2 regions of the Uliginosibacterium sp. 31-12 genome follow, and region 1 is predicted to be linked to the other one. Evidence: riboswitches for the same ligand, from Rfam matches in the RefSeq annotation. Region 1 holds a riboswitch; the other holds the start of a gene.

Region 1 (14,371 bases):
CCCGGCCTGTCTGTGGGTGTATGCCAAGGATCACGGCAGCCTGCGGGCCATGCTGACGGCTGCGCTGCAGGGCGAGCCGCGAGAGGGCCAGGAATTGCGTGTGCAGCATCGCGACGGCACGCTGCGCTGGTATGCCTGCCGCTGGTATTCACTGCGTGATGCGCAGGGCGGCATCTGCGGCATCCGCATGTCCGCTCAGGATGTGCAGGCGCGTAAGGATGCCGAGCTCAAACTGCTCGAAAACGTGGCTGCCTTGCGCCGCGCCCAGGCGCTCAAGGAGCACTACCTCAAACGCAGCAATGATGAACGCATGCGTCTGGCGGCGTTGCTGGAAATGCTCAGCGTGGGCATCCTGTTCGTCGATCACGACCACCGCGTGGTGTATGCCAATCAGCGCTGTGCGGCGATGTGGGGGCTGGGCGACCGCAACGACATGGTGGGCGTGCGCGACGAGATCGTTCTGGCCAAGACCGGGGCGCAGCGTGTCGACAACCAGGCCTACCTGCAGCACGTTGAAGAGGTCGTCAGCCAGCAGCAGGAGAACACCGTCTACGACATCTACTGCAGCGATGGCCGGGTGATCCGCGAGCGCTCGTCAGGCGTGCCCTCCGCTGAAGGCGACATGCTGATCGGACGGGTATGGATCTTCGAGGACATCACCGAAACCCTGCAGACCCAGGCGCGCCTCACCGAACTGGCCGAGCGCGATCCGCTCACCGGTCTCTATAACCGGCGCCGCTTTCATGAAGACTTGGGGCGCATGCTCGCCGAGAGCAACCGGCGCAAGGAGGCGCTGGGTTTGCTGATCTTTGACGTGGACAACTTCAAGGACATCAACGAGGCCCATGGTCATCAGAGCGGTGACCAGATGCTCTGTGCGCTGGCTACCGAGCTGCGTCAGGTGATTCGCCGCAACGAGTTGCTGTTCCGCCTCGGTGGTGACGAGTTCGCCATTCTGGTGGCCCAGCCGACCCTCGAGAGCGTCGCCTATATCGCGCGGCGAGTGGCCCAGCGCGCCGAACAACTCCGCCTCGAATTCAACGACGAAGCCTGCCAGCTCAGCATCAGTATCGGTGTCGCGCTGGCCCCATTGCACGCGCATGATGTCGACAGCCTGGTGCAGGCTGCAGATCGTGCGCTGTATCAGGCCAAGGCCGATGGCCGCAACTGCTGGCGCATGGCTTTCCGCTGGAATGGCGAAGAGCCGCATGTAGCCCGTTTCATTTCCAACGCTCCCGAGACCTTGCAGTGAGTCAGCCCTCCAGCCCCGCCAAGCCCCGTACTGTTACCTGCCCGCAATGCGGCAAACCCGCGCTGTTTGCGCCCGAAAACAAGTACCGCCCCTTCTGCACCGAGCGCTGCAAACTCATTGACACAGGCGCCTGGGCGTCGGGTGCCTATGTGGTGCCGGGGCAGGAAGAGCCGCTGTCGGATGACAGCGACAAGGACTGAGTAACGTAGCTGGCTGCTGGGTTTCATGCAGCATCGGCCAGTGGCCGCGCGCGCTCCTGCAAGTCAGCCCCACGCCCCGCGAATCATCGCCATGCCGTGCGCACCATGCGCGCGGGCGTGAGCCATGTCCGTCGGCGTAAGGCCACCAATGGCTAGCACCGGAAGAGGCAGCCCGGCACACAGTTCGGCAAAGCGCACCCAGCCCAGATCAGGCTGACCGGCGTGGCTGGGGGTCTGCTGCACATGCCCCAGTAGCGCGTAGTCCAGCCCGAGCTCGGCGGCTTTTTCCAGTTCGGCGCGGGTGTGACAGGAGGCGCCGACCCATTCAGATTCCGGTCGCGCGGTGAGCTGCATGAGCAGGCGGGCCGGCAGGTGCAGGTTTGCGCCAGGGTGAGCTGAGGCTTCGATCTCGGCAGCATTCAGGCTGCACAGGGCCCCGGCCTTGGCGCAGCGGGCTTCGACTTCCGCGATGAAGGCGGCGCGCTCGGCGGGCGGCATGTCCGGCTCGCGCACCTGTACCCATTTGAGGCCATTGGCCAGCGCCCGATCCAGCGCGGCGAGCTGGGCTTTTACGCCGACCTGCGCAGCCTGCGTCACGCCCATCACGCGCGGCAGGCGCAGGGCTTTCAGGATCGGGCCGTTGGCCGGCAGCATCGGGCCTACCTCAAGTGCATCGGCCTGTTGCCAGGCCAGCGCGCTGTGCACCTTGGCGTGTGCTTCGCCCCGCCACTGTGTGACTTCGAAGAAGTGCAGATGCACATGGGCGTGCTCATACACATGCTCGCGGGTCAGCCAGGGGTGGGCCACTTCGACCTCGATGGCGAGCTCTTCGGCGAGCTCGCGCACCAGCGCCTCACGCGGCGTTTCGCCGGCTTCGACCTTGCCGCCGGGGAATTCCCAGTAGCCTGGGTAGAAGGTGTCTGGCGCGCGCTGGCCGAGGAGGAATGAGCCGTCCGGGCGGGTGATGACGGCGGCGGCGACGTGAGTGATTTTTTTCATGATAGGGAGGAGTCAGGCCAGAGCATTGGCATTGGAGACGAGACAGACCTGGCGGGCATGAATGGCGGCCAGACGATTCAGTACGATGGATTTACCCGGGAGTTCTGCCGGGCGAATGGCTTCTTCGAGCAGCGTGAGATTCAGTGAGGCGAGCGCAGCTTGCGAGACGGGCGCGTAGGAGAGGTGCCAGGGTTCTGGATGCAGGCCGCCACGCTCGGCATCATAGGGCCGGAAAAAGCCGAAGCGGGTCATGTTCTGGTCCAGCCACTGATTCAGATAGGCAAAGATGCCGTGGGCGGCGTATTCCTCGGGCAGCAGTTGCAGGCGGTAGCCGCTGGGCAGCGCGGCCTGATCGAAGACATCGAAATCGCTACCCCAGTGGTGTCGGCTGGCGCCGGGGAGGGCAGACCATTCGAGGATCGCGCTGACGCGTCCGGCGTCGTCCAGGGTGCTGCCGTCGATCAGCTTGCCGGCCTCGTCGTACAAAGGCAGTTCGCCGCGCCACTTGCGTTGCCAGATGCCGAGCTGCGCATCGAAGCTGCGGAAGGCGCTGGCCGGGCGCAGATCGATGCGTTCGGCAGCGGCGGCCTCGCGCATGCGCAGAAACGCGAAGGCCGCTTCGGAGTGGGCGCGAAACGTCGTGCCATCGGCGAACTGGAATTCGCGGATGTGGCTGTCGCTGCGACCGGTGAGCTGAAGCGGGTCAAGCATGGGGGTGTCGTCAGGCGTTGGTGCGTCCCGCAAAATCCCGCGCAAACTGCCAGGCCACCCGGCCGGTGCGCGAGGCCCGCATCTGCGACCAGAGCAGGGCTTCGGCACGGATGCTGTCCTCCCACGCGGCAAGGCTGACGCCGAAAACTGTGAGCCAGTGACGCACGATGTCAAGGTATTCATCCTGGGTAAAGCTGTAGAAGCTCACCCAGAGGCCGAAGCGGTCTGACAGCGAGATCTTTTCCTCGACGGCTTCGCCCGGATGGATCTCGGCGTCGCCATGGCGGGCCTGCAGGTTGTCACTCATGTATTCCGGCATCAGGTGGCGGCGATTGCTGGTGGCATAGATCAGCACATTGTCCGGCACCGCCGCGAAGCTGCCGTCTAGTACGCTTTTCAAGGCCTTGTAGGCCGGCTCACCATCTTCGAAGGAGAGGTCGTCGCAGAACAGGATGAAGCGCTCTGGCCGAGCTGCGACCAGCTCGACGATGTGCGGCAGGTCGGTGAGATCCGTCTTGTCGACTTCGATCACACGCAGCCCTTGCTCGGCGTATTCCGTGAGTACGGCCCGCACCAGCGAGCTCTTGCCGGTGCCGCGTGCGCCGGTGAGCAGTACGTTGTTGGCACGGCGCCCGAGTACGAACTGGCGCGTGTTGGTGGCGACGCGTTCTTTCTGCTCGTCGATGTCGCACAGGTCGGTGAGGCGGATTCTGTGCAGGTTGTGCAGTGGCTCCAGCCAGCCCCGGCCCTGACGGGTGCGCCAGCGGTGAGCCAAGGCGTTCCAGTCCGGTGCGGGTGGGGCAGGGGGGAGCAGGGCTTCGAAGTGCGCCAGTACGTGTTCGGCGCGGAGCAGCAGGCGTTCAAGTTCGGGGCTCATGCGATTTTCCTGTTGGAGCGGCCATCGGCCGCGAACCCTGCGCGGCCGATGGCCGCTCCCACACATTGGCGTGGGCCGCCCAGTATACTTCCCGGCTTCACCAACGAGGGCGGCAAGCATGAAGCAGGCGTGGATTCTGGCAGGGCTGTTGATCGCAGGTTGTGCTTCGCAAAGCGTGCCGCTTGAGCCGGCGAGTGGCGAGAGCTGTCCGGTGTGCCCGGTGTGTCCCGAGCCGGAGAAGAAGCCTGAGCCACCGGTGAGCCAGTCAGCGCCGGCCGCGCCGGCCTTCCGAGAAGCCGCCTGGAGCGAGTTGCCGGACTGGTCGCGTGACACCTTGAGCGAAGCGTGGCCGGGCTTGCTGGCCTCGTGCCGGGCGATCCGCCAGGCCGAGGTGAAGGCCGCCTGGGCGCCCACTTGCGAAGCCGCGAAGATCTTGGGTGACAAGCCCTCCAGTGCGCAGGTGCGCAGCTTCCTTGAGGAACGTCTGCAGCCGCTGCAGATCCAGAATGCGGATGGCTCGCAGGAAGGCCTGATCACCGGCTACTACGAGCCGCTGATCCAGGGTAGCCGCTGGAAGAGTGCCAAGAATCCGGTGCCGGTACATGCGGTGCCGGAGGATTTACTGCAACTCGATCTGGCCGAGGTCTATCCGGAGACGAAGAGCTTGCGCCTGCGCGGGCGGATCGAGGGGCGCAAGGTGCTGCCTTATTGGTCGCGGGCGCAGATTGAAGCGGCCGGCGAGGCTTTCCCGGCCAAGGTGCTGCTGTGGGCGCACGACCCAGTGGAGTTTTTCTTCCTGCAGGTGCAGGGTTCGGGACAGGTGCAACTCGCCGATGGCAGCCGCGTGCGCATCGCCTATGCCGACCAGAACGGCCACCCCTACAAGTCCATTGGCCGCTGGCTGATTGACCGTGGCGAGCTGACCCTGGCGCAGGCCAGCGCGCAGGGTATCCAGAAGTGGGCGCGGGAGAATCCGCAGCGCCTGTCCGAGCTGCTGAATGCCAACCCGAGCTATGTGTTCTTCCGCGAGGAGGCAGCTAATGGTGAAGGCCCCAAGGGCTCGCTGGGCGTGCCGCTCACGGGCGGACGCGCGATTGCCGTGGATACGCGCACGGTGCCGCTTGGGGCGCCGGTCTTCCTGAGCTTTGCGATGCCCGATGGCAAGCCGGTGCGCCGCCTGATGCTGGCGCAGGATACCGGCGGCGCGATCCGTGGCCGGGTGCGGGCGGACTTCTTCTGGGGCTTCGGTGCGGAAGCCGGCGCGCAGGCCGGCAAGATGCGTCAGCAGGGCAAGATGTGGCTGCTGTGGCCCAAGGGGGCCGCCCTGCCGGTGGCGCCATGAGACGCAGGTCGGACCAAACCTGACACGGCGCGGCTGGCGCGACCGGCAGGAAACATCGCTTCCGGCTTAAACCCGTCGGGGCAGGGGGCGCCGGGATATCCGTGAAGAGGCGCTTGAGCGCTGGTTTTGCACGCGGTGCCTGCCTTGCAGGTGGCACTGCCCGTCCGAGGCAGATCATGGCGCCGGGGGCAAAGCGCGGCTTGAATGGCAGCAGGAAGCTCCTCGCTGACCATCATGATCGAACTGCTGCCCCGGATCCTGACTGTGAGTTTGTTGTGCCTGGCCCTGTGGCTGGGCTGGCGGGCGTATTGCCAGTCGCCGCTGCGCCTGCGCCAGATACGGCCCTATCGTCAGTCACGTGGCGCGCTGGTGGTGCTGACGGCGCGCGAGGGCCATCTGGCGCAGAGCATCGCGCAGGTCGAGGCGCATATCGAGGCGGCGATGGCGCTGGGTTTGCCGGTGATTACCGTACAGCAGACCGAGAGCCTGATCATGAGTGTGGTGAGTAGCCTGCTCGGCCGGCATCCGCACGGAGAGGCCAATGCCGAGGGGCATCTGCTGATGTTCACGGTGAGCAGTGAAGATGCTTTCGACAATGCGGCTTTCGAAGCCCTGCTGGTCGCCCTGCAGGTTTCCGAGCTTTACATCCTCAGTGCCAATCCGGCTTTCCCGCCCGAACCTACGGTGTGCAGCGCACGGGCACGTGGCTATGAGACGCGTACCTTGCGCCCGGCCGCTGCGTCGCAGCCCGCGCGCGCCGAGGCACGCGGGCTGGGTGGCTATCAGGCTTCGCCGAGGTAGGCGCTGCGCACAGCGGGATCGTTCAGCAGCTCGCTGCCCGAGCCGGCCAGGGTGATGCGGCCGCCATCCATCACATAGCCGCGGCTGGCAAATTCCAGCGCGAGGTTGGCGTTCTGCTCCACCAGCAGGATGCTCATGCCTTCCTTCACCACGGTCTGGATCACTTCGAAGATCTTTTCGACCACCAGCGGGGCGAGGCCCATTGAAGGTTCATCCAGCAGCAGCAGCTTGGGGCGCGAAAGCAAGGCGCGGCCGATGGCCACCATCTGCTGCTCGCCGCCCGAGAGCGTGCCGGCGACCTGGGCGAGGCGTTCCTTCACGCGCGGCAGCATGCTGTAGACGCGCTCGAGATCCTGCTCGATGGCTTCCTTGTCGTCGCGTGTGTAGGCGCCCATGCGCAGGTTCTCTTCCACCGTCAGGCGGGTGAAGATACCGCGGCCTTCCGGCACCAGGGCGAGGCCCTGGCGCAGGCGCAGGTGGGCCGGCAGCTTGCTGATGTCCTGCCCGGCGAAGCGGATCTCGCCGCTCTTGATCGGCAGGGTGCCGGAGATGGCATTCAGGGTGGTGGTCTTGCCGGCGCCGTTGGCTCCGATCAGGCACACCAGCTCGCCGGTGCTGACGTGAAAGTCGATGCCCTTCACGGCCTGGATCTGGCCGTAGGCGATCTGCACGTCCTTGAGTTCGAGGATGGTGTTGTCAGTGGGCATGGCTGCTTCCCAGATAGGCTTCGATCACTTCCGGATTCTTCTGCACTTCGGCCGGTACGTCTTCGGCGATCTTCTTGCCAAAGTTCAGCACCGCCACGCGGTCGCACAGGCCCATCACCAGCTTCACATCGTGTTCGATCAGCAGCACGGTGACGCCGTCCTGGCGGATCGTGGAGATGAGGTCGCGGAGTTGCGCGGTTTCGGTAGCGTTCATGCCGGCGGCCGGTTCGTCCAGCGCCAGCAATTGCGGTTCGGTGGCGAGTGCACGGGCGATCTCCAGGCGGCGTTGATCGCCGTAGGAGAGGTTGCGCGAGAGTGTGGTGGCGTGGCGCTCGATGCCCACGTAACGCAGCATCTCGAAGGCACGCTCGGTGATCAGGCGCTCTTCTTCGCGCATGTGACGGTTCTGGGTGAGGATGCCCCACAGGCTCGAATCCGAGCGCAGGTGGTGGCCGGCCATCACGTTTTCCAGGGCGGTCATTTCGCGGAACAAACGGATGTTCTGGAAGGTGCGGGCGATGCCGCGCGCCACCACTTCATGCGGCTTGCCGGTGGGCAGCTCGCTGCCGGCGAAGATGAACTCGCCGCCATTAGGCGTGTAGGCACCGGTGAGCACGTTGAAGAAGGTGGTCTTGCCGGCGCCATTGGGGCCAATCAGGCCGTACACCTCACCCTTGCGGATGGTCAGCGAGACATCCGACAGCGCGGTGAGGCCACCGAAACGCTTGCCGATGTTCTGGGCTTCAAGAAGGGTGATGCTCATTCAGTGATCCTCCCGGCGCCGGCGAGTTCTGGTCGTGAGTAGCGGGCATGGGCTGGCAGCAGGCCGGCCGGGCGCAGCAACATCATGAAAATCATGGCCAGCGAGAGCAGCAGCATGCGCAGCACTTCCGGATCCAGGATCACATGGCCGAACAGGGCTTGTTGTACCGGCAGGGCCACGCTGCGCAGGAGCTCGGGCAGCAGCGAGAGGGCGATGGCGCCGAGGATCACGCCGCCGAGGTTGCCCATGCCGCCGAAGACCACCATGGTCAGGATGGCGATGGACTCCATCAGCGAGAAGGATTCCGGTGACACGAAGCCCTGGAAGCTGCCGAACAGGCCGCCGGCCACGCCGCCGAAGGTGGCGCCCATCGAGAAGGCTAGCAGCTTCATGTTGCGTACATTGATGCCGATGGCCTTGGCAGCCAGCTCGTCGTCACGAATCGCAGCCCAGGCACGCCCCACGCGCGACAGTTGCAGGCGCCGGATCACGATCACCGAGCCCACCACGCAGAGCAGGAACACGTAATAGAACAGCACCAGCGAGTTGATCTTGAAGTCATCCGTGATCTGGATGTGGCGCGAGATGTCCCAGCCGAACAGGCTCAGGGAATCGAGCATGTTCACGCCCTGTGGCCCGTTGGTGATGTTGATCGGGTGGTTCAGGTTGTTCATGAAGATGCGCACGATCTCGCCGAAGCCCAGCGTGACGATGGCGAGATAGTCGCCCCGTAGCCGCAGTACCGGCGCACCGAGGATCAGGCCAGCGAGGGCCGCGAAACCGGCTCCGGCCGGTAGCACGATCCAGAACGGCAGGTGCAGGCCAAAGTGTGGCGAGGCCAGGAAGGCCCAGGTGTAGGCGCCCACGGCGTAGAAGGCGATGTAGCCCAGATCGAGCAGACCAGCAAAGCCCACCACCAGGTTCAGGCCCAGCGCCAGCATCACGTAGAGCAGGGCGAAGTCGAGGATGCGCACCCAGGTATTGCCCGCCGACAAGGCGATCATGGGGGCAATCAGCATCAGCGCCAGCACCACGCCGCGTGCAGCACGCGGGTTGCGGCTGCCGAGCCAGGGAACTGCTTCAGCAAGTTCGTACATAAGAAGGTTCCGTAAAGAATGGGGTCAGGCGCGATCGGATACGCGCTCACCGAGCAGGCCGGTGGGGCGGAAGATCAGCACGATGCCGAGAATCACGAAGGCGAAGATGTCCTGGTAGTTCGAGGACAGCAGCTCGAAGCTGCCACCATTGGCGCAGGTCTCGATCAGCGAGGCGCTTTGCGCCCAGCTTGGCAAGTTGCACAGATCGGTAGCTGAGCCGAGGTAGCCGGCACCGATGGATTCCACCAGGCCCAGCACCACACCGCCGACCATCGCGCCGCCGAGGTTGCCGATGCCACCCAGCACCGCAGCGGTGAAGGCCTTCAGACCCGGCGTGAAGCCCATCGCGTAATGCGCCACACCGTAGTTGGACGAGAACATCACGCCGGCTACGGCCGCCAGGGCTGAACCGATGATGAAGGTGGTGGCGATGATCTTGTTGGTATCCACGCCCATCAGGCTGGCCACGCGGTGATTCTCTGCGGTGGCACGCATGGCGCGGCCGAGCCGGGTCTTGTTCACCAGCAGGATCAGGCCGGTCATCAGCAGAGCAGAGCTGACCAGGATGATGATCTGCACGGGCGTAATGAACACGCCTTCCACCGGCTGTAGCGGAGTGGTCGTGATCAGCTGCGGGAAGCTGTGGTAGTTGCGCCCCCAGATGATCATTGCCAGCGTCTGCAGCAGGAAGGACACGCCGATCGCGGTGATCAGCGGCGCCAGGCGTGGTGCGTTGCGCAGACGCCGGTAGGCGGTGCGTTCGATGATGTAGCCGAGTGCCATGCACACCGCCATCGCCACCGTGAGGGCGATCAGCAGGGTGGGAACAGCCCCAAGCAGGGGAAAGGCTTTTTGCAGGAAGAGTACAACCTGCAGGGCAACCAGGGCACCGACCATGAGCACGTCACCGTGCGCGAAATTGATCAGGCCGAGGATGCCGTAGACCATGGTGTAGCCGAGGGCGACGAGCGCATACACGCTGCCTACCACGAGGCCATTGACGATTTGCTGGAGCAGGGTTTCCATGATCCGGGCGTAAGTCGAAAGTTATAGACAAGGCATGGGATTTGCCGTACGGCTGCGCATTGTCCGGAGTTCGAACAATGTGTCAATGCGCTGCGACAAGAGTTTGCGCCTAAGAAAACGGGGCGCCGCCGGCGCCCCGTTCGTGTGTGGTCAGGCTTACTTCAGCGCGACCCAGTTGCCAGCCTTGTACTGGTACATGGTGATGGCGCCGAACTTGGTGTCACCCTTTTCATCGAAGGCCACTTCGCCGGTCACACCCTTGAACTGCACCTTCTTGAGGGCCGCCAGGTACTTGGAAGGCTCGGCCGAGTTGGCGGCCTTCATGCCTTCGATGAGTGCTGCGGCAGCATCGTAGGAATACGGTGCGTAGATCTGCACGTCGGCACCGAAGCGCTTCTTGAAGCGATCCTTGAAGGTCTTGTCGGCGATCTGATCCAGCGGCAGACCGGCCTGGGTGCAGAAGGCTGCTTCAGACATGGCGTCACCCGCCAGCTTGATGAACTCGGGCGTGCAGCCGCCGTCGCCTGTGACGAATTTGGCCGGGATGCCCAGTGCCTTGACTTGCTTGAGCATCGGGCCGCCTTGGGCATCCATGCCGGTGTAGACGATCACGTCCGGCTTCTGGGCCTTGATCTTGGTGAGAATGGCCATGAAGTCAGTGGCCTGGTTGTTGGTGAATTCACGCGAAGTCACTTTGCCGCCAGCCGCTTTCACGCCCTTTTCCACTTCGTCGGCGAGGCCCTGGCCGTAGGCGGTGCGGTCGTCGATGATGGCCACGGTCTTGCCGAGCTTGCTGGCCGCGTACTTGCCGATCACGCTGCCTTGCTGGGCATCGTTGGCCATGGTGCGGAAGATGTTCGCGAAGCCTTGTTGGGTCAGCGTCACATTGGTCGCCGAGGGCGAAATCATCGGGATTCCGGACTGGTTGTAAATGCGCGAAGCGGGAATCGTGGTGCCCGAATTCAGGTGGCCGACCACACCCTTAACGCCAGCATCCACCAGGCGCTGGGCCACGATGTTGCCGGTCTTCGGATCGGCGGCGTCATCTTCACCGACCAATTCGAACTTCACCTTCTTGCCGCCGATCGTGATGCCCTTGGTGTTGTACTCCTCGACCGCGAGGCGGGCGCCATTTTCGTTGTCCTTGCCAAGGTGGGCGATGTTGCCGGTGAGCGGGCCGACGTGGCCGATCTTCACGACGACTTCCTGAGCCTGTGCAAGGCCACTGGTGGTGCCAAGTACTGCAAGTGCAATCAAGGTCTTCTTCATTTCGAACATTCTCCAGAGTGGATGATGAGTTCAGGGGCCGCTGGCTTGTCTCCGACCGGGGCGGTATGTCCCGGAGGCATGTTACACAAATAAGCGAGCGGGCAAGCCCACGCGGGGCCAGACTGCTGCGTATGCAAGAAGCGCACCCACGCCGCAGGGGAATACGAGAATTGGCGCTGACTGGCGTGCCAACTAGGCTGCTTGGGTAGCCCTGCGGGATAAGCCGTCGATGTTCAAATCCACCCTTCTGCTGTTGCTTGCCAGCCTGCTGGCTGCCTGTATTGGCAGCTCCAGTGTGGAGCCGGGCAAGACGACCTTGCCGCAACTGCTTGAGCAGCTCGGACAGCCCAGCATGGTGTGGTCTGAGCGGGATGGCAGCCTGCAGATGGAGTTCGCCCGGGTGACGCAGGGCGGGGGCAATTTCATGGCCCGTTTGGCTCCCAGCGGGGTGCTCTTGAGCCTGCAGCAGGTGCTGACCGAAGCCAGCGTGGATGCCCTGCGACAGGGCATGAGCCGCGACGAGGTGCGACGCCAGATGGGGCGGCCGGCGCGCACCGAACATGTTGCCGGAGGGGAGGTCTGGCACTGGCCGCTGGATGTGCGGCGCCCCGCAAACTGGCAGGTTGATGCCCACTTTGGTGCAGAGGGTATTCTTCAGGAGGTAAGGCGCAGCCGGATTCGCCTCGAGCGGCCTGCTCCCGAAGCCCGGCTGGCTGGTCAGCCCGAGCGTTCGCCCTTATAATTCAGTCCCTTCCGAGGAGCGCTGCGAGACTGCCGGGTTTTCCCCCGCAATCCCAGGCTCGGAACCTGCCGCCTCTCTTTGGCGCAGGCCAGATTCAACGGCGCTCACCGCTTCGTGCAGAACTCGTGCGGATTGCCGGTGAGCCAGAACTCCCCCGTCCATCCCCGGCTTGCCCGAAGCGTTGAACGCTTTGGAGAGTGACTCATGCAAGCCGACCGCAGCCAAGAACTCAACGCCCTGCTCCGTGAACGCATCCTGATTCTGGATGGCGGCATGGGCACCGAGATCCAGCAATACAAGCTCTCCGAAGCCGATTACCGGGGAAGCCGCTTTGCTGCGCACAACAAGGATCTGAAGGGCAATAACGATCTGCTGGTGCTTACCCGTCCGGACGTGGTTGGCGCGATCCACCGCGAGTATCTGGAGGCGGGTGCGGACATCATCGAAACCTGCACCTTCAACGGCACGCGCGTGTCGCAAGCCGAATACGGCCTGCAGGACTTCGCGTATGAGATCAACGTGGCTGGCGCGCGTCTGGTGCGTGAGCTGTGTGACGAATTCACCGCAAGGACACCTAACAAGCCGCGCTACTGCGCCGGCGTGATCGGCCCGACCTCGCGCACCCTTTCGATCTCGCCGGATGTGAACGATCCCGGCTATCGCAACGTCAGTTTCGACGAACTGGTCGATGACTATTACGACTCGGCCAAGGCCCTGATGGAAGGCGGCGCCGATCTGCTGCTGATCGAAACGGTGTTCGACACCGCCAATGCCAAGGCCGCCATCTTCGCCGTGCTCAAGCTCTTCGATGATCTGGGCCGCAAGTTGCCGGTCATGATCTCGGGCACCATCACCGATGCCTCGGGCCGCACGCTCTCGGGCCAGACCGCCACCGCCTTCTGGAACTCGCTCAAGCACGTCAAGCCGATCTCCTTCGGTCTCAACTGTGCGCTCGGCGCCAAGGAGTTGCGCCAGTACGTGGCCGAGCTTTCCGGCGTGTGCGATACCTTTGTGTCGGCCCACCCGAATGCCGGCCTGCCGAACCCGCTGGCGCCCACTGGCTATGACGAAACGCCTGAGCAGCTGGCGGCCGATATCAAGGATTGGGCAGAGTCCGGCTTCCTCAATATCGTCGGCGGTTGCTGCGGCACCCGGCCTTCACATATCAAGGCCGTGAGTGAGGCGGTGGCGCAGATCCGCCCGCGCGCCATTCCCGAGCTCGAAGTGAGGCAGGCCCTGTCGGGTCTGGAGCCTTTCTTCATCGGCAAGGACAGCCTGTTCGTGAACGTCGGCGAGCGCAACAACGTCACCGGCTCGCGCGCCTTTGCCAAGATGATCATCGAAGGCCGCTTCGACGACGCGCTGGCCGTTGCCCGCCAGCAGGTCGAGAACGGCGCCCAGGTCATCGACATCAACATGGACGAAGCCATGCTGGACTCGAAGGCCGCGATGGAGCGCTTCCTCAAGCTCATCGCCTCCGAGCCGGACATCTCGCGCGTGCCGATCATGATCGACTCATCCAAGTGGGAGATCATCGAAGCCGGCCTCAAGTGCATCCAGGGCAAGGGCATCGTTAACTCGATCTCCATGAAGGAGGGCGAGGAAGCCTTCCTGCATCACGCCCGCCTGTGCATGAAATACGGTGCGGCCGCCGTGGTGATGGCCTTTGACGAGCAGGGCCAGGCCGACACCTATGCGCGCAAGACCGAGATTTGCAAGCGTGCCTACGATCTCTTGATGACGATCGGCTTCCCGCCTGAAGACATCATCTTCGACGCCAACATCTTCGCCATTGCCACCGGCATCGAAGAGCACAACAACTACGCGGTCGACTTCATCGAAGCCGTGCGCTGGATTCACACCCATCTGCCGCACGCCAAGACCAGCGGCGGCGTTTCCAACGTGAGCTTCAGCTTCCGTGGCAACGATCCGGTGCGCGAAGCGATCCATACCGTGTTCCTGTATCACGCCATCAAGGCCGGCCTCACCATGGGCATCGTTAATGCCGGCCAGCTCGGCGTGTATGACGATCTTGCCCCCGAGCTGCGCGACAAGGTGGAAGACGTTGTATTGAATCGTCATCCCGAAGCCGGCGAGCGCCTGGTCGAATTCGCACAGACCGTGAAGGGCCAGGCCAAGGAAAACGTGCAGGATCTGGCCTGGCGCGAATGGCCGGTCGAAGAGCGCCTGTCGCATGCGCTGGTGAAGGGCATCACCCAGTTCGTGGTGGAAGACACCGAAGAAGTCAGGGCCAAGCTGTTTGCCGAGGGCAAGCCGCCGCTGGCGGTGATCGAAGGCCCGCTGATGGCCGGCATGTCGGTCGTGGGTGATCTGTTCGGAGCCGGCAAGATGTTCCTGCCGCAGGTGGTGAAATCCGCCCGCGTGATGAAGTCCGCCGTGGCGCATCTGATTCCCTATATCGAGGAAGAGAAGAAGCGCACCGGCGCGGCCGCCAAGGGCAAGATCATCATGGCCACCGTGAAGGGCGATGTGCATGACATCGGCAAGAATATCGTCGGCGTCGTGCTCTCCTGCAACGGCTACGAAGTCGTCGATCTCGGTGTGATGGTGCCTTGCGACAAGAT
Region 2 (14,371 bases), on a different contig from region 1:
GCTGGCCGCGCGCATCGTCGGGCTGGATATCGCAGGTATTGATCTGGTGACCGAAGATGTATCGCTGCCGCTGGAGAAAACCGGTGGTGCGATCGTTGAAGTGAATGCAGGCCCCAGCTTGCTGATGCATTTGAAGCCGGCCCAGGGGCAGCCGCGCCCGGTGGGGGAAGCCATCGTGGCCCACCTGTTCCCGGGCGAGGGTAATGATGGCCGCATTCCGGTGGTGGGGGTTGCGGGGTGCGACGACAGTACCCGCATCGCCCGTCTGCTCGGCTGGCTGCTCCATGTGGGGGGCTACCATGCCGGCCTCGCCTGCCGTGAGGGCTTGTTCCTCGATCAGCGTGCCGTCGAGCGTTGCGATAGCGCCAATTTCGCCGCAGGTCAGCGCCTGCTGATGAATCGCCAGGTCGATGCGGCAGTGTTTGAGACGCCTGCGGCCAACATCCTCAGCGAAGGTCTGCCTTACGACCGTTGTGATGTGGGGGTGCTGACCAGCATCCGCGTGCTGCCCGAGCTGGAAGCTTTCGATGTGCGTGAGCTGGAGCAGGTGCGCAATGTGCTGCGCACCCAGGTCGACGTAGTGAGCGAATCTGGCACAGCCGTGCTCAATGCCGATGACCCTGAAGTAGCCGGACTGGCCGAGCTGTGCGATGGCGAGGTGGTGTTCTACGCCAGTAGTGGTTCGGCGCCCGCACTAGCCGCGCATCTGGCCGCAGGTGGCCGCGCGGTGTATGCCGAGGCTGGTCAGCTGGTGCTGGCCAGTGGTGACAAGCGTCAGGTGCAGGCCAGCGATTTGCCGGCCGGCCGAGCGCTTGGCGCCGAACTGGCGGCAGTGGCCGCCGCTTGGGCGCTGGGTATTTCGCCGGATCTGATCAATAGCGGCATCGAGAGCTTCGAAGCCAGCCTGGCCCGCTGAGGCCGGAAACAACAGGAATACGTTCAATGGAAGTTTCCCGCATCCGTGCGCTGCGTGGCCCCAATCTGTGGAGCCGTCACACCGCCATCGAAGCCATCGTAACCTGTGAGCCCGGCGAGCGTTCGCTGGCAGACCTGCCCGGTTTTGATGCCCGCCTGCGCGAGCTGTTTCCGCAGATCGGCGAGATCCGTTCCACCGATCACGGTGAAACCCAATCCATGGCTCATGCCCTGGAGTTCGCTGCGCTTGGTTTGCAGGCTCAGGCTGGCTGTCCGGTAACCTTTAGCCGAACCACCACCACGACCGAGATCGGGGTGTACTTGGTTGTGGCGGAGTACAGCGAGGAGGCGGTCGGCAAGCGTGCGTTCGAACTGGCTCAGCAGCTCGTGCATGCCGCTGCGCATGGCGGCGAGTTCGATGTGGAAGCGGCGCTGGCCGAGTTGCGTGAGCTGGACGAAGACGAGCGCCTTGGCCCCTCTACCGGCTCCATCGTGTATGCCGCTGTGGCCCACAATATTCCCTTCCGCCGCCTCACGACCGGCAGCCTGGTGCAGTTCGGCTGGGGCAGCAAGCAGCGTCGCATCCAGGCGGCCGAGATCGATTCCACCAGTGCGATCGCGGAATCCATTGCGCAGGACAAGGATCTCACCAAGAAGCTGCTTGAAGCTGCCGGCGTGCCTGTGCCTAAGGGACGCCCGGCCACTGGCCTGGAAGACGCCTGGCTTGCAGCTAACGAGATCGGTTTCCCGGTGGTGGTAAAGCCGCAGGACGGCAATCAGGGTAAGGGTGTGGCGGTGAACATCACCACCCGCGAACAGTTCGAGATCGGCTATCGCGCGGCCAACGAAATCAGCGATGAAGTGCTGGTCGAGAAGTACCTGCCTGGCCATGATTTCCGCATGCTGGTGGTGGGCGACAAGCTGGTAGCCGCCGCGCGTCGCGAGCCGCCGCTGGTGATTGGCGATGGCATGCACACAGTGCGTCAGCTGGTTGAAGAGGTGAACAAGGATCCGCGTCGTGGCACCGGCCATGCCACCTCGCTGACCAAGATCCGTTTTGATGACATTGCACTGTCCAAGCTCGCCGACCAAGGACTCAATGCTGAAAGCATCCCAGCCAAGGGCCAGCGGGTGATCCTGCGCAACAACGCCAATCTGTCTACCGGCGGCTCGGCTACCGATGTGACCGATGATGTACATCCGGACATGGCCGCGCGCGCAGTGGCCGCCGCGCAGATGGTTGGCCTCGATATCTGCGGTGTGGATGTGGTGTGCGATAGCGTGCTGCGGCCGCTTGAAGAGCAGTCTGGCGGTATCGTCGAAGTGAATGCTGCGCCGGGCCTGCGCATGCACCTGTCGCCCTCTTACGGCAAGGGCCGTAACGTGGGCGAGGCGGTGATCTCCACCATGTTTGCACCGGGCGATGACGGCCGCATTCCGGTGGTGGCGGTGACCGGCACCAACGGCAAGACCACCACCGTGCGCCTGATTGCTCACCTGCTGATCAAGAGTGGTCTGCGTACTGGCATGACCAATACTGATGGCGTGTATGTGCAGGGCAAGCAGATCGACAGCGGTGATTGCTCCGGTCCGCGTAGTGCGCGCAGCGTGCTGATGCATCCGGATGTGGATGCCGCCGTCTTTGAAACCGCGCGCGGTGGCTTGCTGCGCGAAGGCCTCGCTTTTGATCGTTGCAAGGTGGCCGTCGTCACCAACATCGGCATGGGCGATCACCTCGGGCTGAACTACATCACCACCCTGGATGATCTGGCCGTGCTCAAGCGCGTGATCGTGCAGAACGTGGCTGACAATGGTTACGCCGTGCTCAATGCTGCCGACCCTATCGTGGCCGGCATGGCGGCCAATTGCCCGGGCCAGATCATCTACTTCGCCGCGGATCGCAATAACCCGGTGATGGCTACCCATCGCGCTCAGGGCAAGCGCGTGGTGTATGTCGAGAACGACGCCATCGTGTGTACCGAAGGCAAGAAATCACAGCGCATCTCGCTGGCCGGCGTGCCGATCACGCGTGATGGCACGATCAGCTTCCAGGTTGAGAACGTGATGGCCTCGGTGGCAGCGGCTTGGGGCGTCGGTCTTGAGTGGGATGTGATCCGCGCGGGTCTGGCCAGTTTCGTGGCCGATAGCGATAACGCGCCAGGGCGTTTCAACGTCTTCGATTACAAGGGTGCGACCATTATTGCTGACTATGGCCATAACCCGGACGCCATGCTGGCGCTGGTCAAGGCAGTCGAGGCCATGCCGGCCAAGCGTCGCTCGGTAGTGATCTCGGGTGCTGGGGATCGCCGCGATGAAGACATTCGTCAGCAAACCGAAATCCTCGGCGCTGCGTTTGATGGTGTGATCCTGTACCAGGATGCCTGTCAGCGCGGTCGTGCCGATGGTGAAGTGATCGGCCTCTTGCGCGAAGGGCTCAAGGGGGCTGTGCGTACTGCCGTGGTCGAGGAGATCAATGGCGAGTTCATCGCGATCGACCGGGCTTTGGAACTGCTTCAGGCGGGCGATCTGTGCCTGATCCTGATCGATCAGGTCGAAGAAGCGCTGGCGCATATTCGCCAGCGTGTGGCGGCGCAGTAAGCACAAATCAAGGCGCGAGCATCAAGGGCGGCCTCGGCCGCCTTTCAGCTTTCTGGAGGGCGATCATGAAGATCAAGCATCTGAGTGCTCTGTTGGTGTCCGGGCTTTTGCTGCTTGCCTGTTCCACACCGCGGATTCCTGTTGCCGGTACCCCGCAGATGGATACACAGGCCAAAACTTTTGCAGTGCATCCGGCCCGCGCCCGCATCTATGTATATCGCAATCTCAGTAGTCTCAGCGAAGAGTTGCGGGTGAATGGTGCCGTAGTCGGCACGCTCACGGGCCGCAGTTATCTGCCGCTTGAAGTCTCCCCGGGTACTTATCGCCTGCAGGCCAAGCGTGAGCGCGAGACGATCCTGGAGTTGAATGTGCTGGCCGGGCGCAATTACTTCGTGCTGCTGGAGGCGATCGAATCGCCCATGAACTACCGCAGTTCGTTGCGAGAGGCGAGTGAGGCCGAGGCGCGCGAGGCGATCAAGAGCAGCCAACTGCTGCTTTCGCCGGTCTATCCGCTCACCCCCTGAGGGGACGGCACGTCAACGAAAAAGAGCGCCCGCGGGCGCTCTTTTCGCGTTCTGCGGCGAGGCGAATTACTTCTTGGTTTTGGGGGCTGCCTGCGCCGTGACGGTGATGGCCAGAGCCTGGCTGAACACGCCTTCGACCTGATCACCGACCTTCACTTCCGCCAGCTTGGCCGGATCTTCCACCTTGAGTTCCACGATGCGGCCAGCGGCGCCCTTTACGGTCACGAGTTTCTTGACGCTATCCACGGCAATCACGTCTGCCACGAACTGCACTTCGCGTTCGAACAGGGCACCCGGCTTCTTGCCCTTGGGGGTCCGGCCGACCATGGCCCCAGCCGTGGTGTGGGCTTCGCCTTTGACTTTCTTGAGCTGCATGGCAATGGCTTCAAAGTACTCGGCACTGACCTGATCACCTGCGCGCAGGTTGTCCAGGTTACGAGCTTCCGCACCGGCGACCAGATCGAAAGTCTCGCCATCTTTGCTGCGCAGGGTCACCTTGCGGGATTTCAGGTTGACGGTGACCACCGTTGCTTCGAACTTGGCAGAAACTGCCATGCCGCCACCAGGCACACTGACTGCTGCCGGCTCGGCAGCGAAGATCGGCGTGGCGAAGAGGCCAACGGTGAGCAGGGAGATAGTGCAGAGAGCACGCATGTGGCGATCCTTGTTGTCAGGGTGAAAAACGGGAAGCGCTGGCGCATCGTTGAATGCCTTGATGGCCAGCGTATGGCGCTATGATCCATGGGAACATAGCATGGATCAGATTCGTATTTTTTGCCCGCAGGGGCGGCTGCCTGCCGCGCCTGGCCATCGGAGAGTTCTCATGCCAGGATCTGCCCGACTCGCCTTGCGTCTGATGCTGCTGTGCTATGCAACACGGGCCGCCGCAGCCCCTTGTTCCGAGCTGAAGCCAGGTGGCGCGCAATGAAGCTCTTGCGTGGTGTGCTGCTGGCGTGCATGTTGCTCATTGGTGCATGTGCCACGCCGCGCCGCGATCCTGCGCGTAGCGAACTGCCCTTGCCGGAGCCCAACGAGCCAACCCGGCTGGAGCAATTGGCGGAACAGGAACTGGGTACGAGCCCACAACTGAATGCCTTCCGTTTGCTCCCCGAGAGTGTCGAGGCGCTGCTGGCCCGCCTGATGCTGGCCCGCACCGCCGGACGCTCGCTGGACCTGCAGTACTACATCTGGCGCGATGATCTTACGGGGCGACTGTTGACCCAGGCATTGCTCGAAGCAGCCGATCGGGGTGTAAGGGTTCGCGTGCTGCTGGATGATGTGGGGAGCAGCGCCAATGACAAACTACTGCTTGCGCTGGATGCGCATCCGCTGGTGGAAATCCGCCTGTTCAACCCCGTCAGTTCACGCTCCTTCCGTACCCTGGGCATGGTGCAGGACTTCTCGCGCATCAACCGGCGCATGCATAACAAGGCTTTCCTGGCCGATCACAAGATGGCCATCGTGGGTGGGCGCAATATTGGTGATGAGTATTTCGGGGCCTCGAACGAGATAGCCTTCGGTGATCTCGATGTGCTGACCTTTGGCCCGGTGCTGTCGGAATTACAGGACTCCTTTCAGCGGTACTGGGATTCTCCGGCGGCCATTCCGATCGAGGATCTTCTGAACGACGTGGCGGGCCCCGATGAACTCGATGCCCTGCGCCGTGACCTGACTGGCTTTCTGAGCACACAGCGCGATAGCCCCTATGCGCAGCTTGGCAGCAGCATTCTGGCGACCTGGTTTGGCGATGCACCGATCACTTTTCACCGCGGTGATGCCCGCGTCCTGCAGGATGATCCGGACAAGATCAGCCGTCCGCCGGGCAACATTGCCGGCACCCTGATCACCCAGTTTGGCTATTCGTTGGTTCAGCCTGCAGAGGAAGTCTTGCTCGTATCGCCCTACTTTGTGCCGGGCAAGGCTGGACTGGAGTGGTTTCGAGGCCTCACTGCGCGTGGCATACGGGTGACCGTACTGACCAATTCGCTGGCGGCCAGCGATGTGGCTGCGGTGCACGCCGGTTATGAGCGCTATCGCAAGGAACTGCTGGCTGCCGGCGTGCACCTGTACGAAATGCGTCCGGAGTCGGACCCGGACGGTGAGCGCAAGCACACCCACATGTATCTAGGTTCTTCACGCGCTTCGCTGCACGCCAAGACCTTCGTTTTTGATCGGAGCTCGGTGTTCATCGGTTCGCTGAATCTGGATCCGCGCTCGGTGAAACTCAATACCGAGATCGGCCTGCTGTGCGAGAGCCCGGCGATGGCCGAGGAGCTCTCAAGTGGACTGGAGGATGAACTGGACGCCGTGGCCTGGCGGCTCGAGTTGGCGGCAGACGGGAAAGGGATCGTATGGGTGGAGCAGACTCCGGCAGGTGAGGTGCGTCACACACGTGAGCCACAGGCGAGCTCACTGCGCCGCTTCAGCGTCTGGCTGCTGGGGCTGCTACCGATAGAGTCACTGTTGTGATGCTTGTGATGACGAACCCCCTTGCTACTAAAGTGTTAATGGGTGGCTATATACTTCATGGCGTTTGGTTGGGGCTGATGCCGATTGCGCATGTCGGCTTGCGGCTTCAGAATTTACGCCATTAGTCGTAGACCCATCCTGAAGGGCGGCCAGCTGCCGCTGGAGGAGTGCTTGCGTGCAAGAAAACCAGACAGGACTGGAAGGACCACTCCTGTTCGCTGAGGATGACACTGCCGGGGAAGTACCCAAGCGCCTGAAAAGCTGGCGCTGCCTGATTGTGGACGACGACGAGGGCGTCCATCAGTCCCTTGCTTTCGCCATGAATAACCTGCCGGTGCTCGAAGGGCGCATCGAGTGGCTGCACGCCTATACCGCCCGCGAAGCACGTGAAATACTCGAGCGTGAGCGTGATGTGGCAGTGATCATGCTTGACGTGGTGATGGAGCATGAGCAGGCCGGCCTTGAACTTGTGCGCGTGATCCGCAACGAGCTGGGACTGAACGATACCCGCATCATCCTGCACACAGGCCAGCCGGGCTTCGCGCCAGAAATCACCGCGATCCGCGAATACGACATCAACGATTACCGGACTAAGGCCCAGCTGACGCGCGGCCATGTGTATACCTGCCTGTCCTCGGCCATTCGTACCTATCGCCAGATTCGTGCTATTGCCCAGGGGCGCGAGCAACTGCGGCGCATTATTGAAGCCGGTGACGAGCTGATGATGCAGGTGGATGAGGCGGCCTTTGCGCGTGGCGTGCTGGCCCATTTTGCCCAATTGCTCGATACCGGCTTGTCTGGTTTTGCACTGACGGCTACCCGCCCCGACAGCCTGGGCCTGCTGCCCTTGCTGGTGGCCGAGGGGCAGCATGCCGGCCGTGCCGGGCGCTCCCTGAATGCCAGCGAGGCGGCTGAAGCCTTGGCCTGCTGCCTGCAAAGTTTGAGCGGGCATGGCGTTGCCTGGGGTGCGCGGGGTGCAGCCTTGTGCATCCGGAGCCACCCTGGCGCAGTGTTGTGCCTCTACCTGGATCTTCAAGTGCCGGACCCGGAATCGGTTGACCCCGGAGTGATCGATGTCTTTGCCGGGCATTTTGCTTCCTGCCTGGACAACCGCAGCCTGCTGCACCAACTGCAGCACGACGCTTATCACGACCGCCTCTCCGGATTGCCGAACCGGCGCGCGCTCGGTGAGGAGCTGGGGCGCTGCCTGGTCGCAGGCCAGACGTCTGGCCTCTCGCTGGCCCTGATCGATATCGATGCCTTCGGCGAGATCAACGAAACCCTCGGCCACGCTTTCGGCGATGAACTGCTGCGCGGCATTACGGCGCGCCTGCGGGCCTCCGCTACGCCCGAAGTCATGGTGGCGCGCATCTCGGCGGACATCTTTGCCGTGCTGGGGGCTGAGCGCCGCATTACACCGGAATTCGTGCTGCCCCTGTTTGCGGAGCCGTTCACTGTGGGGGGCGAGGAAAGCATGGTCTCTGTTACGGTCGGTTTTACCCGCCTGGGAGACGTAGAGGCGCAAGGGGGGGGGGAAATGCTGGAAGCCGCTTTCCAGGCCCTGCGTTATGCCAAGACCTATCAGCGTGGCCAACTCGCCTGGTATGACCCGGCACTCACCTCGCAGACCCATGAGCGGGTGCGCCTGCTCAATGGTTTGCGCCATGCGCTGCAGGGCGACGGGCTATATGTGGTGTTCCAGCCTCAGGTGTCACTGGAAGACCAGCGCCTGATCGGTCTGGAAGCCCTGATGCGCTGGCGTACAGAGGATGGCAGCGTGATTCCGCCTGATCGCTTCATCCCGGTGGCTGAGCAGTCCGGCCTGATTCGCGAGCTGGGCTTTTTCGTGCTGCGTGAAGCCTGCTCTTTGCTGGCCCGTCTGCACGCCGAAGGGCATGCCGGTGTGCGCATGGCGGTCAATGTGTCGGCGGTCCAGTTCCGCAATCCGTCATTTCTCAGTGAATTGCGCCAGATCGTCGGTGCCAGCGGTATGGATGCGCATTATCTGGAACTCGAAATCACCGAATCGATTGCGATGGAGGATTCCGCCTATGTGCGCGAGGCACTGGAAGCCTTGCGTACGATGGGGGTGCAACTGGCAGTGGATGATTTCGGTACCGGCTATTCCTGTCTAGCGCAGCTGAAGCAGCTGGCATTCAATCGACTGAAGATCGACAAGGCGTTCGTTCACGATCTCAGCGAGGAAGAGGCGGATGCGAGTATCGCCGGCGTGGTGATCCAGCTCGGCCAGCGTCTGGGCAAGGAGGTCATTGCGGAAGGCGTGGAAACCGAGGCACAAGCCCAGATCCTTGGGCGTCTGGGCTGCCGTGAGGCGCAGGGTTATCTGTATGGCCGGCCGATGCCGGTGGCAGAGCTCTATCGCTGGTTGAAGTCACGCGCTTGAGTATTGTCAGAGAATGTGGCCGCGCCATGGCTTTCTGGCGCCGGCCAAACTTCCTGCCTATAATCCGGACTCTCCGAGGAGCGCTGCGAGAGCGTTGGGTGCTTCCACCCACGATCCCAGGCTCGGAGTTTCGCCAGCGCCAAGCTCGGCAGGATTCAACTGCGCTCACCTGTTCAACCGTGCCGGGCACGGGAAGACGGTGAGCCCCTCTGTAAGCTCCCCTCCCGCTCGGCCACCTGTTCATGGAGAACATCGTGGCTCAATTCAATGATTACGTGATTGCCGATCTCAAGCTGGCCGACTGGGGCCGCAAGGAGATCCTCATTGCCGAAACCGAAATGCCGGGCCTGATGGCTATTCGCGAAGAATTCGCGAAGGCCCAGCCGCTCAAGGGCGCACGCATCACCGGCTCGCTGCACATGACCATCCAGACCGCCGTACTGATCGAGACGCTGACTGCGCTCGGCGCCGAAGTGCGCTGGGCCTCGTGCAACATCTTCTCGACCCAGGATCACGCCGCCGCCGCAATTGCCGCCGCGAACATCCCGGTCTTCGCCGTCAAGGGCGAAACGCTGGTCGACTACTGGGATTACACCCATCGCATCTTCGAGTGGGCCGATGGCGGCTACTCCAACATGATTCTGGATGACGGCGGCGACGCGACTCTGCTGTTGCATCTGGGCGCTCGCGCCGAGAAGGATCTGTCGGTCATCAGCAAGCCGGGTTCCGAAGAAGAAACCATCCTGTTTGCCGCGATCAAGGCCAAGCTGGCGATTGATCCGAGCTGGTATTCCGTGCGCCTGGCGGCCATCAAAGGCGTGACCGAAGAAACCACCACCGGCGTGCACCGCCTGTACCAGATGCATGCGCGTGGCGAACTGAAGTTCCCGGCGATCAACGTCAATGACTCGGTCACCAAGAGCAAGTTCGACAACCTCTACGGCTGCCGCGAGTCGCTGGTGGATGGCATCAAGCGCGCCACCGATGTGATGATTGCCGGCAAGGTTGCCGTGATCGTTGGCTACGGCGACGTGGGCAAGGGCTGCGCCCAGGCCATGCGTGCGCTGTCGGCCCAGGTGTGGGTCACCGAAATCGACCCGATCTGCGCCCTGCAGGCCGCCATGGAAGGCTATCGCGTGGTGACCATGGAATATGCCGCCGACAAGGCCGATATCTTCGTGACCACCACCGGCAACTTCCACGTGATCACCCATGACAACATGGCTGCGATGAAGAACAACGCCATCGTCTGCAACATCGGACACTTCGACAACGAAATCGATGTCGCTTCGCTGGAGAAGTACCAGTGGGAAGAGATCAAGCCGCAAGTCGATCACGTCATCTTCCCGGACGGCAAGCGCATCATCCTGCTGGCTAAGGGCCGTTTGGTGAACCTGGGCTGTGGCACGGGCCACCCGAGCTACGTGATGTCATCAAGCTTCGCCAACCAGACCATCGCGCAGATCGAACTGTTCACGCGTACCGCCGAATATCCAGTGGGCGTGTACACCCTGCCCAAGCATCTGGATGAGAAGGTCGCGCGCCTGCAACTGAAGACGCTCAACGCCCAGCTCTCCGTGCTGCGCCCCGATCAGGCTGCCTACATTGGCGTGCCGGTTGAAGGCCCGTACAAGGCTGATCACTACCGTTACTGAGCGACCTTGAACCGCGCCGGCGCAAGCCGGTGCGGGCCTGCCCCATGGACTCCTTTCACGGCCGCCATTCGCGACTCAAGACTACTCCGCTTGCTGAATCGGCAATGCCGGAGCGCATCGCACCACGCGCCGACCAGTTGCTGGTCGAGCGTGGTCTGGCAGAGTCTCGCACGACTGCGCAGCGCATGATCGGGGCCGGCCGGGTGAGCTGGCAGGATCTGGGGGGCGTGAAGATAGTACGCAAGGCATCCGAGTCAATTCCGAGCACGGCTGAAATCCTGATTGAACCAGACGAGGCGGATCGCTATGTGTCGCGAGGCGGCCTCAAGTTGGCTGGCGCGCTGAGCAGCGTCGGGCTGGATGTGACTGGCTTGCATTGCCTGGACCTCGGTCAGAGCACCGGCGGCTTTACGGATTGCTTGTTGCAGGCCGGTGCGGCCAGTGTGCTGGGCATCGAGGTCGGCCATGACCAGCTTCACCCGCGCTTGCATGGTGAGCCTCGCTGCAGCACGATCGAGGGCCTGAATGCCCGTGATCTGTACGCAGCCCAATTAGGCGAGCGCATGCCGAAAGCGGGTTTTGATCTGATCGTTTGTGATGCGAGCTTCATTTCGCTGACGCTCCTGCTGCCGCAATGGCCGTCTCTGATGGCGGAAAATGGGCGCGTGCTGGCGCTGGTCAAGCCTCAGTTCGAACTGGGGCCTCAAGCCCTTGGCAAAGGGGGCATCGTGCGCGACCCTTCGTTGTATCCGGCGGTCGAAGCGCGCATCCGCTCGGCCTGTCAGGTCGCTGAATTGGACGTGCTGATCTGGTGCGATAGCCCGATCACAGGCGGCGATGGCAATCGCGAATTTTTCGTCTTCGCTCGCAAAGCGCAGAACTGAGGAAAGAACATGAGCAAGAAACTTGAATTCAGTCTCGAATTCTTCCCGCCGGCAACGGCGGAGGGTGTGGAAAAGCTGCGTGGCGTGCGCACCGAACTGGCGGCGTTGGGCCCGGAGTTCATTTCCGTGACCTACGGTGCAGGTGGCTCCACGCGTGACCGTACCCTTGAAGTTGTGCGCGAGATCCGTGCTGCCGGCATCGACGCCGCCCCACATCTTTCCTGCATCGGCTCCACCCAGGCCAGCATCCGCGATCACCTCGCCGAATTCCGGGAAATGGGCGTGAAACGCATCGTTGCGCTGCGTGGAGATCTGCCTTCCGGTATGGCCGACCCGGGCGAGTTCCGTTACGCCAACGAACTGGTCGAATTCATCCGCAAGGAATCTGGTGAAGAGTTCTTTCTGGAAGTTGCGTCCTATCCCGAAATTCATCCCCAGGCCCGCAGCTACGAGGCTGATCTCAAGGCTTTCGTGAATAAGGTTAATGCTGGCGCCGATTCATCGATCACCCAGTATTTCTACAATGCAGATGCCTATTTCACCTTCTGCGATGCGGCGCGAGAGGCGGGGGTCCGTATTCCAATCGTACCGGGCATCATGCCGATCGCCAGCTTCAGCAAGCTCGCTCGTTTCTCCGAGAGCTGTGGTGCAGAAATCCCGCAGTGGATGCGCCGCAAGTTTGAAGGTTTTGGTGATGATGCTGAAAGCGTGCGTGCCTTCGGCCTGGATGTGGTCACCGGTCTGTGCGAGCGCCTGATTGCGGGTGGGGCACCAAGCCTGCACTTCTATACGCTGAATCAGACAGGACTGACCCGAGAGCTATGTCAGCGCCTGGGTCTCGCCTGAAACTTTGGCGTAAAAAGTGTTTGACAGGATCAGAATAGCTTTCTATAATTTTGATTCTTCGCTTTCGGCGGGTCGTTAGCTCAGTTGGTAGAGCAGCGGACTTTTAATCCGTTGGTCGCAGGTTCGAATCCCGCACGGCCTACCACTCGTAGAAGAAGCGAAACAGATTTTGGGGGTATAGCTCAGTTGGTAGAGCAGTTGACTCTTAATCAATTGGTCGTAGGTTCGAATCCTACTGCCCCTACCAAAATATGTAAAAAGCCCAGTCTTCGGACTGGGCTTTTTACATTCTGGATATGTCAGTAAAAAAAGCCCGATCAATATCGGGCTTTTTTTATACGCGTTGCTTTGGCCTTGCTCAGAGACTGCAGAAGGTCAGCTCGAAAGGAATGTCGGCTTCGGACTGGCGTGGACGGGATATGACATCCGGGGCTACGAAGCGGATGTTGAACGCATATTTGTTGGCGCTGATCTCTGGGACGGCGCTGATTTCACGCGCAAGACGTACGCGAACCAGTTGGGCGCTGCGGCCGGTCATCATGATCTGGTAGCTGCCGCGCTTGGCGAGCTGGCTTTCGGAGCGCCCGCTTTCACGCAGCAGGCGTAGCACGATGGTGAGGCCATCGCGAATCGGCAGCATGGGATTGAGCCAAGTTGTCAGATCGTGCCTGCGCAGATGGAAATCCCGATTGAGCCAGAAGTGGTAGGAGGGCAGATCGAATTCACAAGCGCCTCCCGGGATGGCCGTGCGCGAGCGAATTGCCATCAGCCACTCTGACTCTCGCAGATACTGACCGATGCGGCCTGCCATGGACAGCAGCGCACTGCTGGCCTGCTCGATCTCATAGAGCGCGCCGGACAGAGCTTCTTCGGAAATCTGCGGGTTGTCGCGGAAGGCGAGCAGGATCTGACGCTGACGCTCAAGCTCTTGAACCAGATCAACTTTCAGATCGGCACGACCGGCAACGTCGAGAATCTCGAATAGCGCCAGAAGGGCTGTGTGATGCTCGTAAGGGCCGTCGGCAAGGGAGAAGTGAAGGACCTTGTCGAAGAGGTCTTCCAGCCGCAGCAGAGTGCGGATGCGTTCGCCGAGAGGGTATTCGTAGGTGATCACCGCTGGCCGCTACCGGGAAGATGTGTGCTTTGCAGGCGTTGGAGTGCCCGCATCATATCATCAAGGATTCTGATTGGGCTGAGCTGCCAGCTGCAGATAGTGTGCATGCAGCTTGGCAACCTGTGCGGGAAGCGCGGCAGGTGAGCCCGAGTTGTCGAGAACGTCATCTGCGACGGCAAGACGTGCAGCACGCGTGGCCTGGCTTGCGATGATCCGGCGCGCCTCTGCTTCCGCCAGGCCGCTGCGTGCCATGACGCGCTGAAGCTGGATATCTTCCGCACAGTCGACGAGCAGCACACGCCGGCATAGCGGCAGATAGTGGCCGGTTTCTACCAGAAGCGGGACTGCCAGCAACACGTAAGGGGCGGCGCAGGATTTCAGCTGCGCGAGGCCGGCGCTGCGGATAAGGGGGTGCAGAATGGCTTCGAGCTCGGTGCGGCGGGATGGTTCGGCAAACACCAGGGCTCGCATCGCGGCGCGGTCCAGTGCGCCATCCGGGCGCTGCATGTCCGCACCGAAGCTGGCGACGATAGCGGGCATGGCGGCCCCGCGGGGCGCTGTGAGTTGGTGGGCAATCCGGTCTGTGTCGACGAGCCCGGCGCCGTGAGCCGTGAAAAGCTCCGCTACAGTGCTTTTGCCACAGGCAATGCCGCCAGTGAGTCCGATGACGCAGGCGTGTGCTTGCTCAGCCTGGCTGGCAATCTTCACGCTGGGCTTCCTTGAGGCGGGACATGAGGTCCTCCACCAGCGGCAGAACCTTGCCGGCGCTGCCGCGCACTTCAACCCTAGCCGCAAAGTTGGTGTTGTCGCGCACGGTGATGCGCGCGGTTTTCACATTCTTCTTCTGCAGCTGTTCGATCAGGCGTTTAGCGGCCTCTTCACTGCGGAACAGGCCCAGCGAGATGGCGAACTGGTTGGGGCCGGCTTCACGCACGATGATGTAATCAGTAATGCCTGCCTTG

The links. Region 1 has a riboswitch for S-adenosylhomocysteine ahead of metH (methionine synthase). Riboswitches for the same ligand answer to the same signal wherever they lie in the genome.
Region 2: linked by a shared signal. The riboswitch ahead of ahcY (adenosylhomocysteinase) and the one ahead of metH (methionine synthase) in region 1 are both predicted to bind S-adenosylhomocysteine.

What each region holds. Positions count from the first base shown of each region.
Region 1 is NZ_JAUOOA010000003.1:274,590-288,960, reverse strand. Features, by position in the region: gene Q3Y64_RS08470 (diguanylate cyclase) at 1-1,252, shown strand, start outside; gene Q3Y64_RS08465 (DNA gyrase inhibitor YacG) at 1,249-1,452, shown strand; gene Q3Y64_RS08460 (Nudix family hydrolase) at 1,516-2,451, opposite strand; gene Q3Y64_RS08455 (M15 family metallopeptidase) at 2,464-3,162, opposite strand; gene Q3Y64_RS08450 (ATP-binding protein) at 3,173-4,039, opposite strand; gene Q3Y64_RS08445 (murein transglycosylase A) at 4,158-5,381, shown strand; gene Q3Y64_RS08440 (hypothetical protein) at 5,586-6,182, shown strand; gene Q3Y64_RS08435 (ABC transporter ATP-binding protein) at 6,164-6,889, opposite strand; gene Q3Y64_RS08430 (ABC transporter ATP-binding protein) at 6,879-7,652, opposite strand; gene Q3Y64_RS08425 (ABC transporter ATP-binding protein) at 7,649-8,749, opposite strand; gene Q3Y64_RS08420 (branched-chain amino acid ABC transporter permease) at 8,774-9,775, opposite strand; gene Q3Y64_RS08415 (branched-chain amino acid ABC transporter substrate-binding protein) at 9,932-11,044, opposite strand; gene bamE (outer membrane protein assembly factor BamE) at 11,274-11,786, shown strand; S-adenosyl-L-homocysteine riboswitch at 11,794-11,899, shown strand; gene metH (methionine synthase) at 11,991-14,371, shown strand, end outside.
Region 2 is NZ_JAUOOA010000008.1:65,558-79,928, forward strand. Features, by position in the region: gene cphA (cyanophycin synthetase) at 1-916, shown strand, start outside; gene cphA (cyanophycin synthetase) at 943-3,513, shown strand; gene Q3Y64_RS14990 (DUF2846 domain-containing protein) at 3,579-4,037, shown strand; gene Q3Y64_RS14995 (hypothetical protein) at 4,104-4,691, opposite strand; gene Q3Y64_RS15000 (phospholipase D family protein) at 4,962-6,506, shown strand; gene Q3Y64_RS15005 (EAL domain-containing protein) at 6,682-8,910, shown strand; S-adenosyl-L-homocysteine riboswitch at 8,980-9,084, shown strand; gene ahcY (adenosylhomocysteinase) at 9,153-10,565, shown strand; gene Q3Y64_RS15015 (TlyA family RNA methyltransferase) at 10,610-11,449, shown strand; gene metF (methylenetetrahydrofolate reductase [NAD(P)H]) at 11,459-12,295, shown strand; tRNA gene Q3Y64_RS15025 (tRNA-Lys) at 12,365-12,440, shown strand; tRNA gene Q3Y64_RS15030 (tRNA-Lys) at 12,467-12,542, shown strand; gene zapD (cell division protein ZapD) at 12,654-13,409, opposite strand; gene coaE (dephospho-CoA kinase) at 13,470-14,117, opposite strand; gene Q3Y64_RS15045 (SPOR domain-containing protein) at 14,095-14,371, opposite strand, start outside.